DNA from 2 places in the Providencia manganoxydans genome. Region 2 is predicted to be linked to the other one. Evidence: predicted binding sites of a transcription regulator. Region 2 holds the regulator's gene; the other holds the start of a gene.
What was found. The regulator PhoB, encoded in region 2, activates phosphate uptake and scavenging genes when phosphate is short. The targets are predictions, from matches to a motif close to CTGTCATAAAACTGNCNNAT.
Positions count from the first base shown of each region.

Region 1: rpoH (RNA polymerase sigma factor RpoH) is a predicted target of PhoB. The motif match lies at 5,900-5,919, and genes of this name have one in related genera.

Region 1 covers NZ_CP067099.1:3,709,124-3,718,132, reverse strand. The annotation lists gene JI723_RS16915 (lysoplasmalogenase) at 1-467, opposite strand, end outside; gene JI723_RS16910 (DUF2500 domain-containing protein) at 578-928, shown strand; gene JI723_RS16905 (DUF1145 family protein) at 934-1,221, opposite strand; gene rsmD (16S rRNA (guanine(966)-N(2))-methyltransferase) at 1,211-1,813, opposite strand; gene ftsY (signal recognition particle-docking protein FtsY) at 2,171-4,141, shown strand; gene ftsE (cell division ATP-binding protein FtsE) at 4,148-4,813, shown strand; gene ftsX (permease-like cell division protein FtsX) at 4,806-5,783, shown strand; gene rpoH (RNA polymerase sigma factor RpoH) at 6,004-6,882, shown strand; gene JI723_RS16875 (VOC family protein) at 6,955-7,344, opposite strand; gene panM (aspartate 1-decarboxylase autocleavage activator PanM) at 7,349-7,753, opposite strand; gene JI723_RS16865 (branched-chain amino acid ABC transporter substrate-binding protein) at 8,145-9,009, shown strand, end outside.
Region 2 covers NZ_CP067099.1:882,051-891,059, reverse strand. The annotation lists gene JI723_RS03820 (hypothetical protein) at 181-801, shown strand; gene ggt (gamma-glutamyltransferase) at 1,020-2,786, shown strand; gene brnQ (branched-chain amino acid transport system II carrier protein) at 2,853-4,178, opposite strand; gene phoR (phosphate regulon sensor histidine kinase PhoR) at 4,858-6,171, opposite strand; gene phoB (phosphate regulon transcriptional regulator PhoB) at 6,192-6,881, opposite strand; gene sbcD (exonuclease subunit SbcD) at 7,182-8,402, shown strand; gene JI723_RS03790 (AAA family ATPase) at 8,399-9,009, shown strand, end outside.

The DNA.
Region 1 (9,009 bases), 1.5 Mb from region 2:
TCACGACCTAAACCAAAGAACTGGTCACCAGCGACCCATGCCATGATCATGCTCATGATTAACAAAGCAAACACCATCGCTTGCATATCTTCTAATTTGGTCCAAATTAAAACTAGGGTGATAGCTGCAATGACTAGAGGGATAGGAAGCCAAGGTAGGTATAAGCTGAAATCAAGTTGCATACCAAAACTGATGGTATAGAGCAGGTAGCTAGTGAACATCAAAGCTACAGATGCAAGTAAGCGCTCACTTGATAGCATGCGCATCATATCAGCCAGTAGTGAAACTGCTAAACCGGCCAAGATCAGATAACCTTGAGAGGTTAAAAAATCAGCGTTCCACCCCCAAAGTAGTAGTAATATCAGTGTGATAGGACGAAATAGCCAGCGTTGCCACTCAGGGCCACGATAAGCGGCATCAACATACAGCCAACCAGAAAAAAGTACGGCAAGGAATGGCCAACTAATCATAAACACATCCTTATAGATTCGAATAAATGAAGCAACTGTGGTGGTATTAGTTCTTTGACATTAAGATAAACTATATTGTTGAACAGATTAAGTGCAATGTTAAATTTATGAATAAACCAATTTTATTAATTATTGTGTTTGCGATTATTGCAGTATTAGCGACTAAACGTTTTTTTGACCAACGCAAGCAAAATGAAATTAATGATAGTTCTTTACCCGTTAGCTACTCCGTCGTGGTAGAAAGTAAAAAAGACTATCCTTATCCAAATATGCGCTCTCGTGAACGTGATGTCGTGTCACCGGAAACTTTCCGCTACGAAGTTTATTTCAAGCCATTGAATAACATGAAGGTGATGAAAGTGATCGTAACCGAAAAACAGTATCAAGAGATTGAACAAGGCAGCCAAGGAACTTTGCGCATGCAAGGGACAAGGTTTCTTGGCTTCATACCTGATTAACGGTTTTATTGTTTTTTCTTAGCGTCTTCAATGGCTTGTTTTTGTTTCTTTTGCATGGCTAACATCTCAAATACGCCAAAAAAGAAAATACGTGTTTGCAGCCAACCTGATAATTTTTCGTCTTTGGCTAAGGTAGCTTTTAAAAAGATAGTCTGCAATGCATGCATGAAAATCATAAAGATCATCGCAATATCCATAAAATACTTCAGAGGCTTAGGAAATGGATGGATTAAATTGAATACCATAAATGCCCAAACACAAATCATTAGCACACGGCCTGCATTAATTAGCATGGCTTGTTTCCTCAATTGAATGACGAATAAATAAACGATAGGCGACTTGGCCTGCAATTTTCTCACGATGCAGCTGCCAATTTGTTGGAATGTTAGTAAGTGGTGACTCCGCTTCTGATTCTACATATATCCAGCTTTCATCGGCTAACCATTGGTTTTTTTCTAATAGTTGAATGGTTTCGAGTAGTAAGCCCTTGCGAAAAGGGGGATCAATAAACACCACATCAAAAGGGGTGCCTGTTTGTGCAAGCACTGCAAGGCTATTTCCTTGTACAATTGTGGCGTTATCTGCTTGCAAACGTGCTTTATTTTCAGTGAGTAACTGGCTGTTTTGTTTCTCTAATTCAATAAAAGTCACATGATCAGCAAATCGAGAGAGGGCTTCAAACCCCAGTGAGCCACTACCCGCAAAGCAATCAAGGCAACGCGCATCTCGTACAATAGGCATTAGCCAGTTAAATAAGGTTTCTTTAATTCTATCGGTGGTGGGACGTAAGCCCTCACTATCGCGGACAGGGAGTTTTCTTCCGCGCCATTTTCCACCGATGATACGTATTTGACCGATTGATGCACTTTGTGGTTTTTTTGCCATAATATCCATTGCTGCTCAATGTAACTGAGCGTCGAAAAATTGATGTTATACTCGCCATACCTCAAGTTGTAGCACTTTTCGTTAAGGTAGAGTGACTACGTTCATGCGCACTAGTGACATAGTGTTCTATGCGTCTAGTGATTGGTTCATCAGTTGCCTAGCCGCACCCTGAATTATTGAGAGTATATCTATTGTAGCGCGTCATTTTCACAGTTTTTACTTAAAAAATCAGATTAAATTGTCATGATTTTTCTTTCAGATATGTGTTGCAGCGCGATGAAATGATAGACTGCATGTAATTTTATTGCGATTTAATTATTAAGCGCCATGTTTTTACCGCGAGGAGTGTAGTGGCTGATGGCTAAAGACAAGAAAAAAGGCTTTTTCTCATGGTTGGGTTTTGGTCGTAAAGACGAAAAAGAGACCCAACAGCAAGAAGCAGAACAACAAAAAATAGATGCTGCTAAAGCGAATGAGCTGCAACAACAAGATAATGAAGCTGCCATCAAAGCAGCTGAAGATGAAGCCGAGCGCCAGTATCAAGAGAAGCAAGCGCAAGAGCAAGCGGCAATTAAGGCAGCTGAAGAAGAGGCGGAGCGCTTACATCAAGCACAGCAAGCTGAGTTAAAAGCAGCTCAAGAAGAAGCTGAACGCCAACGTCAAGCAGAGCTGGCGGCTGAGAAAGCCGCGCAAGAACAAGCGGAACGTGATCGCCAAGCCGCAGAAGCGGCGCGTGTAGCGGAAGAAGAAGCTGAACGCCAACGTCAAGCAGAGCTGGCAGCAGCGAAAGCCGCAGCAGAGCAAGCGGAACGTGATCGCCAAGCTGCGGAAGCGGCGCGTGTAGCGGAAGAAGAAGCCGAGCGTCAACGTCAAGCAGAGCTGGCAGCAGCGAAAGCCGCAGCAGAGCAAGCGGAACGTGATCGCCAAGCTGCGGAAGCGGCGCGTGTAGCGGAAGAAGAAGCCGAGCGCCAACGTCAAGCAGAGCTGTCGGCAGCGAAAGCCGCAGCAGAGCAAGCGGAACGTGATCGCCAAGCCGCGGAAGCGGCGCGTGTAGCGGAAGAAGAAGCTGAACGCCAACGTCAAGCAGAGCAGGCAGCAGCGAAAGCCGCAGCAGAGCAAGCCGAACGTGATCGCCAAGCCGCAGAAGCGGCGCGTGTAGCGGAAGAGGAAGCCGAGCGTCAACGCCAAGCAGAGCTGGCGGCTGCGAAAGCCGCAGCAGAGCAAGCGGAACGTGATCGCCAAGCTGCGGAAGCGGCGCGTGTAGCGGAAGAAGAAGCCGAGCGTCAACGCCAAGCTGCGGAACAAGCTGAGCTTGAAGCACAAGAAATTGTTGCATTACGCGATGAAGTTCTCAGTGAACAAACCGAAGAGGAAGAGCCTAAGCAAGTTGAACAAGAGAAACCGAAAAAAGAAGGTTTCTTTAGTCGTTTGAAAAAAGGTTTATTAAAAACTCGTCAAAATTTAGGTTCAGGTTTCCTTGGTTTATTCACGGGGAAAAAAATTGATGATGATCTTTTTGATGAATTAGAAGAACAGCTGTTGATCGCCGATGTTGGCGTTGAAACTACGCGCAAGATCATTGATAACTTAACTGCACATGCAAGTCGTAAAGATTTAAAAAATGCAGAAGCGTTATATGGTCGTCTGCGTGAAGAAATGTCTGATATTTTAGCAGGTGCGGACAAACCGCTGGTTATTGAAGACAAGAAACCCTATGTTATTCTTATGGTTGGGGTTAATGGTGTGGGTAAAACAACCACCATTGGTAAATTAGCTCGCCAGTATCAGTCCGAAGGGAAAAGCGTCATGTTAGCGGCTGGAGACACTTTCCGTGCTGCGGCGGTTGAGCAATTACAAGTATGGGGTGAGCGTAATCAGATCCCTGTTGTCGCTCAACATACGGGTGCCGATCCTGCATCTGTGATTTTTGATGCCATTCAATCTGCACAAGCAAAAGGTGTGGATGTTCTTATCGCTGATACCGCAGGTCGCTTGCAAAACAAAGCGCACTTGATGGAAGAATTGAAAAAAATCGTCCGAGTCATGAAGAAACTGGACGAAGAAGCGCCGCATGAAATCATGCTAACCTTAGATGCAAGTACTGGACAAAATGCTGTCAGTCAGGCGAAACTTTTTAATGATGCTGTAGGTCTGACAGGTATTACATTGACTAAGCTCGATGGTACAGCAAAAGGTGGGGTTATCTTCTCTATTGCTGATCAATTCGGTATTCCTATTCGTTATATCGGTATTGGTGAGGGAATTGAAGATTTGCGCCCATTTAAAGCAGACGACTTTATCGAGGCTCTATTTGCCCGAGAGGAATAATTTTCGATGATCCGCTTTGAACATGTCAGTAAAGCTTATCGTGGTGGCCGGCAGGCTCTTCAGGGGGTAGATTTTCATCTGCAACCGGGAGAGATGGCTTTTTTAACTGGGCACTCAGGTGCCGGTAAAAGTACGCTACTCAAACTCATTTGTGGTATTGAGCGCCCAAGTGCAGGGCATATACTGTTTAATGGTCATGATATCAGTCGATTGAAAAATCGGGAGATCCCTTTCTTGCGCAGGCAAATTGGGATGATTTTTCAAGATCATCACCTGCTATTTGATAGAACAGTTTATGACAACGTCGCGATGCCATTGATTATTTCAGGGGCGAGTTCAGAAGATATTCGTCGTCGAGTTTCGGCGGCTTTGGACAAAGTTGGTTTGCTTGATAAAGCAAAAAACCTGCCAATACAATTATCTGGCGGTGAGCAACAACGTGTTGGTATTGCCCGTGCGGTAGTCAATAAACCAACGATGTTATTAGCGGATGAACCAACGGGTAACCTTGATGGCGAATTGTCTGAGGGGATCATGCGTTTGTTTGAAGAGTTCAATCGTGTTGGTGTAACGGTGCTCATGGCGACTCATGATATTGCATTGATTGAGCGACGTAACTGCCGTGTACTGACCCTGAGTGAAGGAAGAATGGTCGGAGGTCAACATGGCTAAAAATGTACGCAAAGGTAGACCAGAAAGGCCAATGCAGTCAAAAACCAAAGCGTTGAAAGGTGGCTGGCGTGAGCAATGGCGTTATGCATGGTTAAATACGATTGCGGATATGCTAAGACAGCCTCTAGCGACCTTTTTGACGGTTATGGTAATTGCAATTTCTTTAGCTTTACCAAGTCTTTGTTACATTGTTTGGAAAAACGTTGCTCAAGCAGCAAACCAATGGTATCCGACGCCTCAGCTTACTGTTTATTTAGATAAATCCCTTGATGAGCAAGGTGGACAAAATGTGGTTAATCAACTGCAAGCCCTTGATGGGGTTGAAAGTGTAAACTACTTGTCACGTGATCAAGCGATGAGCGAGTTCCGTAGTTGGTCGGGTTTTAGTACCGCACTTGATATGTTAGAAGAAAACCCATTACCTGCTGTGGCAATCATTACACCAAAAATTGATTTTCAAAGCTCAGAGGTGTTAACCACCTTACGTGACCGAGTCGGTCAGGTTAGTGGTATTGAAGAAGTACGCATGGATGACAGCTGGTTCTCTCGACTTGCGGCGTTGACTCAGTTGGTTGGGCAAATTGCGACGGTGATTGGTGTTTTAATGATTGTGTCGCTATTCCTTGTTATTGGTAATAGTGTACGTTTAAATATTTTTGCCCGTCGAGATACCATTAATGTTATGAAACTCATCGGTGCGACAGATGGATTTATTATGCGGCCATTCCTACATGGCGGCTTGCTAATGGGGGCACTTGGTGCAGTGATCTCCCTGATTATGTCTGCACTATTGGTTTGGAAGTTATCCGATGTTGTGACCCAAGTTGCGAGTGTCTTTGGCACACAATTCCATATCGAAGGACTGCTATGGGAAGAATCATTATTGGTTATTCTTATGTCAGCAATGATTGGTTGGGTGGCCGCGTGGCTAGCAACAGTTCAGCATCTACGCCATTTTACACCTGAGTAATCATAGTATTATCGGCACAGCGGTCAACTTTGCCGACTGTGCCGATAAAAAAAACGATATAAGTAGGAACTTTTGAGTTTTACAAATGTCTGACTTTGACTTGCTGCGATAATAGTAAGTGTCATTTATTTGACTCACTAAAACTGCTAAACTACGTTTCACTAATCTCGTATATCACATCGAATTAATCTCTTTTATATTATTTTCAATGAGGATCTGAATGACCAAAGACATGCAATCATTAGCACTTGTTCCGCAAGGAAGTATTGAAGCCTATATGCGGGCGGCTAATGCTTATCCTATGCTCACCGCTGAGGAAGAAAAGGAACTTGCTGAACGGCTGCATTACCATGGTGATCTGGATGCGGCAAAACAATTGATCCTATCGCACCTGCGTTTTGTGATCCATGTGGCTCGTAGCTACGCAGGCTATGGTTTACCGCAGGCAGATCTCATTCAAGAAGGAAATATTGGCCTGATGAAGGCCGTTCGTCGCTTTAATCCAGAAGTTGGCGTTCGCTTAGTTTCTTTCGCTGTTCATTGGATCAAAGCTGAAATTCATGAATACGTCTTACGTAATTGGCGTATTGTTAAAGTTGCAACCACTAAATCACAACGTAAGCTGTTTTTTAACTTAAGAAAAAACAAAAAACGTCTTGGTTGGTTTAATCAAGATGAAGTAGATATGGTGGCAAAAGAGCTGGGTGTTAGCACAAAAGATGTCCGTGAAATGGAATCCCGTATGTCTGCGCAAGACATGGCATTTGATATGTCAGACGATGATGACAGCGGTGATTTTGGTCAGCCTGTTGCGCCTGTGCTGTACTTGCAAGATAAGTCGTCGGATTTTGCAGGTTCTATCGAAGAAGATAACTGGGAAAGCCATGCGACAGATCGCCTTGCAGATGCTTTAGATTCATTAGACGAACGTAGCCAAGACATCATTCGCGCGCGTTGGTTGGATGATGATAATAAAACGACGTTACAAGAACTGGCTGACAAATATGGTGTTTCTGCTGAACGTGTCCGCCAGCTGGAAAAAAACGCAATGAAAAAATTGCGTGCTGCTATGGAAGATGACGAAGAAGACGAATACTAATCTTCTTTTAATCTATCTACTCCTGCATTTATTGTTACCAATCACTATGGTGCAATAAATGCAGAAATTATTTTATGACTCACTATATAGCTCTAGGGGTAATCCATCAGGATCAGCAAAAAAGGTAAATCTTTTTTGTGTATAGGGATCCACTCGTGGTGCTTCACAAGCCACATCATGTTGGCGCAAATAATCAATCCACTTATCAAGATCATCAACGCTAAACGCCAAATGACGTAAGCCACAAGCTTCGGGGTAACTTAGACGTGGTGGTGGCGTTGGAAAACTAAACAATTCAATTTGATACTGATTATCTAGTGCTAAATCGGCCTTCCACGAATCAGACTCTACTCGATAATGTTCTTCCAATAAATGCATACCTAAGATCTGGCAATAAAAATGTTTACTCAATGCGTAATCAGAAGCAATGATGGCAACATGATGGATCCGTTTTAGTTTCATCTAATTAAACTCGCTTTTCCCATTGATTTTCATTTGCTGTTTCCGTAAAGCCGCAGGCTAATAAAAACGGTATGAGTATATTTTTATTTGTATCGGTAACGTCTTCTAAACTAAACAGCCAATGCGTGACTTGGGGCTGTTGTCGGCAAATTTCATCCAGCAAATAAAGCCCTACACCACGACGGCGGGTGATCTCACGTATTAAAAAGTGGCTAATAATTCCTTGTTGGTGGTTAATTTGCACTTTTGCAGCACCAAGTAGGCGATCATTAAAACGCGCCGCATAGATTTTTTGTTCTGATTTAATCAGATCATCGACGTGATTTCGGGTCTGGTCTGTCCAGATTTTGTACAGGTCAAGATATTGTTGTTCAGTAGGATCCACCAAAGGAATTATTGTCAGTTTCATGATATTTGTAGCTGTTTCCCCGTTCATTTTTCAGTCACACCTGCCGACAGAGTGATCTGTAACCGATTTTTAGATTTTAGAGTTAAAAATTTGGCTTGAAGAGATCTTCCGAGTTTAGCTCGGATTTATTTAAATTTAACTAGAATATAACACTAGCATTTAGCCAAAAACTACCGATTAACATTAGATTTTTATTCTGCTTATAACGTAATTATCTATCATATCCATTTGCTATTTAGCATATTTATCTTGTTTAATGTTATGAAATATATGGTCTTATTGGCTATGCATTGAAATATAAAGTATAGATTAATACCAATTATAATAATCTACAACAAATCAAACACAAACACGCAGAATCATGCGGAACCATAAAGATGGGGACGGACGAATGAAACAAATGAATAAAGCATTATTAGCGGGATGTATTGCGATGGCATTTAGCCAAGCGGTATGGGCTAAAGAAATTAAAATCGCGGTTGTTGGTGCTATGTCAGGTCCTGTTGCTCAATATGGCGATATGGAATTTACAGGGGCGCGCCAAGCGGTTGCTGATATCAATGCAAAAGGCGGTATTAATGGCGATACCTTAGTTGCGGTGGAATATGATGACGCATGTGACCCAAAACAAGCGGTCGCCGTGGCAAACAAAGTTATCAACGATGGTATCCGCTATGTTATCGGTCACCTGTGCTCTTCTTCAACACAGCCAGCATCTGATATCTATGAAGATGAAGGCGTTATCATGATCACCCCTGCCGCGACTAATGCTGATTTAACCACGCGTGGTTATCAAATGATCATGCGTACTACGGGGTTGGATTCAGACCAAGGGCCAACAGCGGCGAAATATATAATGGATCAAGTCAAACCTAAACGTATTGCGGTCGTTCATGATAAACAACAGTACGGTGAAGGCTTAGCGCGCTCTGTGCGCGAAAACTTGAACAAAGCAGGTGTCAAAGAAGTCATGTTTGAAGGTGTGACCGCAGGTGATAAAGACTTCTCTGCGTTAGTTGCGAAATTGAAAAAAGAGAACGTCGATTTCGTCTACTTTGGTGGTTACTACCCAGAAATGGGGCAAATTTTACGCCAAGCAAAACAGTCAGGTTTGAATATTCGTTTTATGGGGCCTGAAGGTGTTGGTAACTCATCACTGTCGAATATTGCCGGCGAAGCCTCTGAAGGCATGTTAGTGACGTTGCCTAAACGCTACGATCAAGTACCAACAAACCAACCGATTGTTGATGCGATCA
Region 2 (9,009 bases):
CTTTTTTGCAATAGCGATTGCTAGAAAATTCTTAATTAAACTTAAAATTCAATATATTTAAGAATATATAGCGAACCATACTTTCATGGTTTCAATATTTATAATATGGTTACATTTATCAATAATTAGTTACATTTTTTAGCTTAATCGCTAAGACAATCATAAAGTAGGATAAATGTCATGAAGTTCAAAATGTTAGCATCCATTGTTATTGCTGGAGTGGCACTTGCTGGCTGTGATAATAACCAAACGGCATCCGAAAGTAATTTCAAAAAATCCATTCAAGATTATCTCGATACAAAACCTGCTATTTGTATTAATACAGGCTCATTCCCTGCTGGTTTTTTAGCACCATCCAATACACGTACTATTGAACAATTAGATACTTTGGTTGATGCGGGACTATTAAATAAAGCGAACAAACAAATTGTTGTTAAGGATATGTGGGGCACTGAGAAATCAGGTGATGGCGTAGAGTTTACGTTAACTAGCGAAGGTCAAAAATTCTTTGACGCGACAAAAGCCGATTTCTCAGGTCGTGGTAGCTTCTGCACCGGTAAATTTGTCGTCACCGAAGTCACTAACTTTACTGAGCCAGCTGAGCGTGGTGGACAAAAAGTTTCAATTGCTAATTTCAAGCAAAAGATTGAAGACGTCGCACCTTGGGCTAAAAATGAAAAAGTGATTGCCGCTTATCCACAAATTAAAACCAGCCAAGAACGAGCTGAAAAATCACAACAAAGTCCTTTAGTTCTAACCAATAATGGTTGGATCCATATCGCCTTATTTAATCAAAAATAAACTCAAAAAATATCTTTAGAGGCACCCCTGTGTGCCTCATTATTGCCACGAAAAATTCCCTCAAAATAAATTTTTTAGCATTTTGTTAACACTTTTCAGTTTTATCCTTCAGTTATCTCAACTATTTTATGCTATACATTAAGCGTACAAATGATTAACAAATAATTCACATTAGTCGTTTATGTTACATAATCTCATACATTCATCAGGAGATACTAATGATAAAAACATCATGGCGCCCTTCTGCCCTACTACTTTCGCTACTTATCTCACCTCAGTTATTTGCTGCCTCAGAGCCTGCTGTTGAGGCACAAAAAGGCATGGTGGTATCTTCTCAACATTTAGCATCACAGATTGGTGCTGATATCCTTAAGGCTGGTGGTAACGCGGTCGACGCTGCTGTTGCTGTTGGTTATGCACAAGCGGTCGTTAACCCATGCTGCGGCAATATTGGTGGTGGTGGTTTTATGACAATCCACCTTGCTGATGGCAACGATCTTTTTATCAATTTCAGGGAAACGGCCCCTAAAGCAGCTAATGCAGACATGTATCTCGATAAAGATGGCAAACTCATTAAAGATGCCAGCCTTTATGGTTATTTAGCTTCCGGTGTTCCAGGTACTGTCAAAGGCCTTGATTATGCTCTTGAAAAATATGGCACCATGAGTCGCCAACAAGTGATGGAGCCGGCGATTAAATTAGCCAGAGAAGGATTTATTTTGACGCGAGCAGATACTGACGTACTGGATACGACGACAGATCGCTTTAAGCAAGATCCTGAAGTGGCACGCATCTTTTTAAAGCCTGACGGTAGCGCTTTCCAACCGGGTGATCTATTAGTACAAACCGATCTAGCTAATACACTGGAAAAAATAGCAAAAGAAGGACCTAAGGCTTTCTATGAAGGCGAGATCCCTAAAATTGTTGAACAAGCCTCTAAAAAGAATGGCGGCATCTTAACTGCCGACGATTTTGCAAATTACACGATCACCGATACAACACCAGTTAGCTGCACCTATCGTGGCTATAAATTTATCTCTGCGCCACCACCTAGCTCAGGTGGTGTAACGATTTGCCAAACGCTGAATATATTAGAAAACTATGATCTTAAAGGAATGGGCTTCAATTCCGCTGAATATATCCATACGTTAACAGAAGCGATGCGCCATGCTTATATGGACAGAAATACGTTCTTAGGTGATCCCGCATTTGTCGATAACCCAACGGATAAATTGCTGAGCAAAGCCTATGCGGAAGAACTGCGCAAAGAGATCAAACCAAATCAAGCCACACCATCAACTCAAGTTCAGCCGGGTGTTGGCCCACATGAAAAACCAGAAACGACTCACTACTCTGTTGTCGATGATAAAGGTAATGCGGTTTCAACCACCTATACCATCAATGGCCGTTTTGGCTCAGTGGTGATCCCGCCGGGTACCGGCTTCTTTTTAAATGATGAAATGGATGATTTCACCACTAAAGTCGGTGAAAAAAATATGTATGGGCTAGTGCAAGGGGAAAGAAACTCTATTGCTCCCGGTAAGCGCCCACTTTCATCAATGAGCCCAACCATTGTGACTAAAGATGGCCATGTGTTCCTAGTACTTGGTTCACCGGGAGGATCGCGTATTATCTCAATTACCCTACAAACCGCATTGAATATTATCGACCATGGCATGCCGCCACAAGAAGCGGTAAATGCTGCAAGGATCCACCACCAATGGTTACCTGATGAGGTCTATTATGAAGAAAGAGGCGTCTCTAAAGATAGTTTAGCCTTACTTGATAAGATGGGCTACAAGATGGTGGAGCAAACCCCATGGGGAGCCGCTGAGCTGATTATGGTTCCTGTACCTGATGCAAAAGGTGACAAAACGGATTCGTCAGGTAATGACTCTGCTGTTTCAGGTAAAGTTCGCCAAGGCTATATCTATGGGGCAAACGATGTAAGACGCCCTGCGGGTAGTGCTGTTGGCGTTAATTAAACTATCCCTATTTCAAATAAACCAAAAGGAGCAAATTTGCTCCTTTTGGTTTTTAATATAGTTCTATTAAGCCTGATGATGCTCAGTTGCTGGCGTCACCACCCGATCACAAACAGCTGCAACAATTAGCACGACAATCGAAGGCAATAACCACGCTAAGTCTTGCTGATACAGTGGAATAGAGGTCATCCATTCAGGAATATAATCTTTCAGGTTATCTGATGCTTTTGCAGCGCCAATCAACCCAACCACAAAACTCGTCAACATAGTTGGTGCAATCACTACACTTGGGTTACGCCACCACTTGAGCGTGAAGCTAAGTAAGATCAACACAATACAAGGTGGATAGATCGCCACTAACACAGGAACAGAAAATGCAATCAGCTTACTTAAGCCAAGGTTAGAGACCACCATAGAAAACACGCCAAGTATCAGCACTAAAGTACGATATGAAATCGGCACATAGCGGCTAAAGAACTCAGCACAAGCGCAAGTCAAACCGACCGCCGTCACCATACAAGCAACGAAAATCAGAACAGCTAGGAAGAAACTACCATAATCGCCAAAGGTATATTGAACATACGCGTGCAGAATGTCTGCCCCATCTTGTGGATTAGGAATAATTGATGCGCTGTTTTCACCTAATTTAAATAATGATAGATAAACCAGTGTCAGCAATACCCCTGCAATTAAACCAGCCCACATAGTATAACGCGTTAATAATGAAGAGTTTTCAATTCCTCGAGAACGCGCAGCATTAACAATAACAATACCAAATACCATCGCCCCTAACGTGTCCATGGTTAAATAACCATTGATAAATCCATTAGAGAATGCCATATCACGATATGCATCTGTTGAAGGCAGTGGTTCACCTGCCGGCCACAATACCGCAGCAACGCCAAGGATAGCTAAAGCCAGCATTTTCACCGGTGCGAGTATGTGGCCAACACTGTCGAGTAATTTTCCCGGATACAATGAAATACCGATCACTAACACAAAATAGACCGCACTGTAAATCAATAGCGAGATGTCAGATTCACCGCCAAGTAACGGTGCTATGCCCACTTTATATGATACGGTTGCGGTACGAGGTGTCGCAAATAAAGGCCCAACTGAAAGGTAAGCAACAACGGCAAGTAATAAACCTGCGGTTTTGCCTACAGGTGTACTTAAGGATTCAATGCCACCACCGACTTTAGCTAGTGCAATAACGGTTAAAACGGGGAGACCAACGCCAGTTACAAGGAAACCAAGGGCTGCGGTCCAAACTTGTTCACCTGCTTGTAAGCCGACCATAGGTGGAAATATGATATTTCCAGCCCCAACAAATAGCGCAAAGGTCATAAAACCTAAGGCAATAATATCTCTGGATGTTAAACGATGAGCCATATTTTATATTAAATCTATGTAACGATATTAGAAAATGTAGAGACGCCTATAGGTATCTCTTTGAATTATAATTGACGACACACTCGTCACTCTTCAAGTTACAACACTAATGGCATCATTCGTTCCGACTAGTCACATACCTTTGTATGCCCTTAGCACTTCACTCACTCGCCGCCTAGTTATACCTCGAACCATGTAGAGCATAGAATTTTAATTAACAAGCCATTAACAATACAATGTGTATTATTTATCACATCAGGCAAGATGAAAACTCAGAAAATAGGGAAAATCGCCAATAACTGGCTACAAGTAAAACTTTTATAGGGTAAAAAGGCAATAGCAAACCAGAAAACAAGCATAAAACACTAAAGTATTTTTGCTAGCCAGTGATTACTGTCAGTAAACTACGAATATACACTATATGATTTGAACAAAAAACAATCAATATGCGATTATTCACTCTCGCTATTTACCATGACAGTGGCTAAATGAGGACGAGGAAATAGAATATCGAATGACCTGAGAAGTCGCTAGAGTTTAGAGAAAGTTGACCTTGGCTACTGGCTTTTATCACTAAAAAAGAACAAATAAACATCTAAAAAAGGGATATATACGTTGAATTAACAAGCAAAAGCGGCAACTAGCTGCCACTTTCATCAAGGATCATGTTAGGGGCTATTTATACTGTCTTAACCGTTTTCTTATCAGTTACAATCAACACCGGTGGTAAAGTAAAAGAGAACTCACTGCCTTTGCCAAGTTGGCTGGTGATCACTAACTGACTATTATGGTGCTGTAAAGCATGTTTGACGATGGCTAAGCCTAAACCTGTTCCGCCACTCCCATGGCGAGTCCTTGCTTTATCAACACGATAAAAACGCTCGGTCAAGCGAGGGATATGTTCAGCAGGGATCCCTGTACCATTATCTGCCACACTAAAGCGTGCGCCATGATGATTTTTCTGCCAACTAACACGAATAGTTGAGCCTTCAGGTGTATGAGCAATCGCGTTATACACTAAGTTTGCTACCGCACTACGCAGTTGTTCCTCATTACCATAAACACGCAGTTTTTCATCGACAGAAAATTCAAATTGTTGCCGCCCCTGACTTAAGCTAATCGCCTCTTGCTCAATCATTTTTAAAATAACAGGGATATTAATCTGCTCATCTAAACTAATTTGTGGAGCCACTTCAATACGTGATAGTTGCAATAATTGCTTAACCAAGCTATCCATACGGTGTGCTTGTTCTTGCATCACATGAAGGGCTTTTTTATTGGCGGGTGAGGTATTTTCTTGGTCATCCAGTACTTCAAGATACCCCTGAATAACCGTCAATGGCGTGCGTAACTCATGACTTACGTTAGCAAAAAAATCTCTACGTGCTTTTTCTAACCGACGTTTTTCAGTGACATCGCGAGCCACCATTAATAATTGACCTTCCGTATAAGGAAGAATACGAAATTCAACAATCGCACCACTATTCAGCTCAAGCGTTAACGGTTGCTCATAATTCTGTAAGGTAAAATAACGACTAAAATCAGGGTAACGTAGTAAGTTAAAAATAGGTTGTCCACTATCTTCAGGCCAACGAAAACCCAATAAGTGTTGGGCATGGCGATTACACCAAAAAATATTCCCTTCAAGCGTCATCATTACCACGGCATCAGGTAAAGATTCAGCCCCACTTCGAAACCGCTTAATTAATTGTCCTAGCTCACGACGACGTTTACGATTACGTTGTTGCATTTGATATATCCCGTAAAATATGGGTTCCCATCCACCTTTACCATCAGGAGGGAGCATACTACGGTCTAGCCATAACCAATATGACAGTTTCATTAAGTTATAACTATGCCAAATCAGCGCTGCTGCAAGCGAAATCACCAACAGCCATGCAAGATGGCCGATAAATAAAGATAAAATTAATGCAGGTAAAATAAATAAAAACAGCCCTAAAATCAGCTGTTTCCATGATAAGCGTTCAAGCACGCGGGAATCCCCTTTAGTTATCAGTAACGCGTTGAGAAGCGATAGCCCGTACCACGAACTGTTTGCACCATTTTATCATGCCCTTCGACTTCTAATGCCTTTCTAAGGCGGCGAATATGTACGTCAACGGTGCGATCTTCTACATAAACATTTGCGCCCCAAACATAATTAAGTAGCTGCTCACGACTATACACCCGCTCAGGGTGAGTCATAAAGAAATGCAGTAATTTATATTCCGTTGGCCCCATATCAATAGGCGTATCTTGACTACTGACACGGTGAGAGGTTGGATCTAATGTTAACCCGTTCATTTCAATGATGTCTTCTGTCGCCATCGGCGAAATACGACGTAAAATGGCTTTAACACGAGCCACCAGCTCTTTTGGTGAAAAAGGCTTAATCAAATAATCATCAGCCCCAACTTCTAGCCCTTTTACTCGGTCTTCCTCTTCCCCACGCGCAGTCAGCATCATCACGGGCACATCACGCGTGTCACTGTCACGTTTCATATGTTTAATTACTTGGATCCCTGAACCACCCGGGATCATCCAATCCAATAACACCAAATCAGGTAACGGGTCAACTAACTGCGCAATTGCGGAATCATAATCATCAGCTTCAATAGACTGAAAACCATTCTGCTCTAGTACAAAACAAACCATTTCTCGGATGGGCGCTTCATCTTCAACTACTAGAATGCGTCTTGCCATGATTAATCCTGTAAATAAGAAGAGATTATTAAAAGTAAAATCATTATGCGTCACTTTTATGACAGAATTATGAATGTTAACACTCAATGATGATAGTCCGATAATAATTGTCATTTTAGTGAAATATCGAGGTCATATGAGCAAAACGACAATTCTCCGCATCAACGCGCTCTGATAAGGTATACTGCATAACGTTCAATTAGCATAATTTCAATTCCAGTATTCGTCATACTTCAAGTGATAGCGTTGGTAACTGCAACTTTAAATATGACGATTAGTCATCCTTAGGAACCTATATTGATGCGTATCATCCATACCTCTGACTGGCACCTTGGCCAATATTTTTTTACAAAAAGCCGTGCTGCGGAACACCAATATTTCTTAACTTGGCTAATCGAACAAGTTAAACAATATCAGGTTGATGCTGTCATTGTTGCCGGTGATATCTTTGATACGGGCTCACCGCCCAGCTATGCAAGAGAACTTTACAACCAATTTGTCGTCTCTTTACAACAAACTGGCTGCCAATTGGTGATACTCAGCGGTAATCATGATTCTGTTTCTGTGTTAAATGAAACCAGTTCACTACTGGCTTATTTAAATACTGATGTTGTCACCTCGGGTAGTCAACCCCATGTCATCACACTTAAAAATGCACAAGGTGAGCCAGGGGCATTGCTATGCGCTATCCCATTTCTGCGCCCAAGGGATATTCAACTCAGCGTTGCAGGGCAAAGTAGCGAACAAAAACAGCTCTCACTACAAAATGCAATTAGTGAATATTATCAGTGTAGCTATCAACTAGCCCAGCAACAACGTGAAGCTTTGGGGCTTGAAATTCCGATTATTGCCACAGGTCATCTAACCGTTGTTGGTGCCGAAGTTTCTGATTCTGTGCGGGATATTTATATCGGCACCCTAGATGCCTTTCCATCAGGAGCCTTTCCCCCTGCCGACTATATTGCATTGGGGCATATCCATCGTCCACAAGTCATCGGCGGAAAACCGCACATTCGCTATTGCGGGTCACCTATTGCATTAAGTTTTGATGAAGCTGAACAACAAAAAAGCGTTTGTTTAGTGGAGTTCGATCGCAGTGATATCGCTCAAATTCAACAATTACCGATCCCTATATTTCAGCCATTAAAAACCCTCAAAGGATCACTTGCCGATATCCAAAAGCAGCTAAATGAAATAGATAATAATGACAATATTCAACCCATTTGGCTGGATATCGAGGTTGCCAGCCAAGACTACCTTGCTGATATACAGCAACGTATTGAAGCATTGGTTAAAGATTTACCTGTTGACGTGGTTTTGTTACGTCGAGCTCGCAAGCAGCCACAAGGCCAACAGACAGCTCTCGCCAATGAAACATTAAATGAGCTTACCGCCGAAGAGGTGTTTTTACGTCGCTTAACAGAAGAAGAACTGGGCGATAAAGAAAAAGAACAACGGCTCTTACTGCTATTTAAACAATCTCACGATGCATTACGTTCTGAGCTTGAGGGGGACGCATGAAAATACTGAGTTTACGTTTTAAAAATATTAACTCCCTCAAAGGTGAATGGAAAATTGACTTTAACCAAGAACCTTTTATCAGCCAAGGCCTATTCGCCATTACTGGCCCTACCGGAGCTGGTAAAACAACACTGTTAGATGCGATTTGTCTTGCTCTTTATCATCAAACTCCGCGTTTAAATACCTTATCAGCCAGCCAAAATGAACTCATGACCCGTCACACAGGCGAATGTCTTGCGGAAGTTGAGTTTGAAGTGAAAGGAACAGCCTACCGCGCTTTTTGGAGCCAAAGACGCGCAAGTAATAAGCCTGATGGTAAATTACAGTCACCGAAGGCCGAGTTAGCCACGGTGAATGATGGCAAAATTATCGCTGAGAAAATCAGTGAAGTCAGAGAGCAAATTATTCAAATTACTGGGCTCGATTTTGGCCGTTTCACTAAATCAATCCTTCTATCTCAAGGTGATTTTGCAGCCTTTTTGAATGCCAGTGAAAAAGAACGAGCTGATTTACTTGAGGAAATCACTGGCACCGAAATTTATAGCCAAATCTCGAGTTACATTTATCGTCAGCACAAACACGTTAAAAATGATTTAGAAATTTTAAA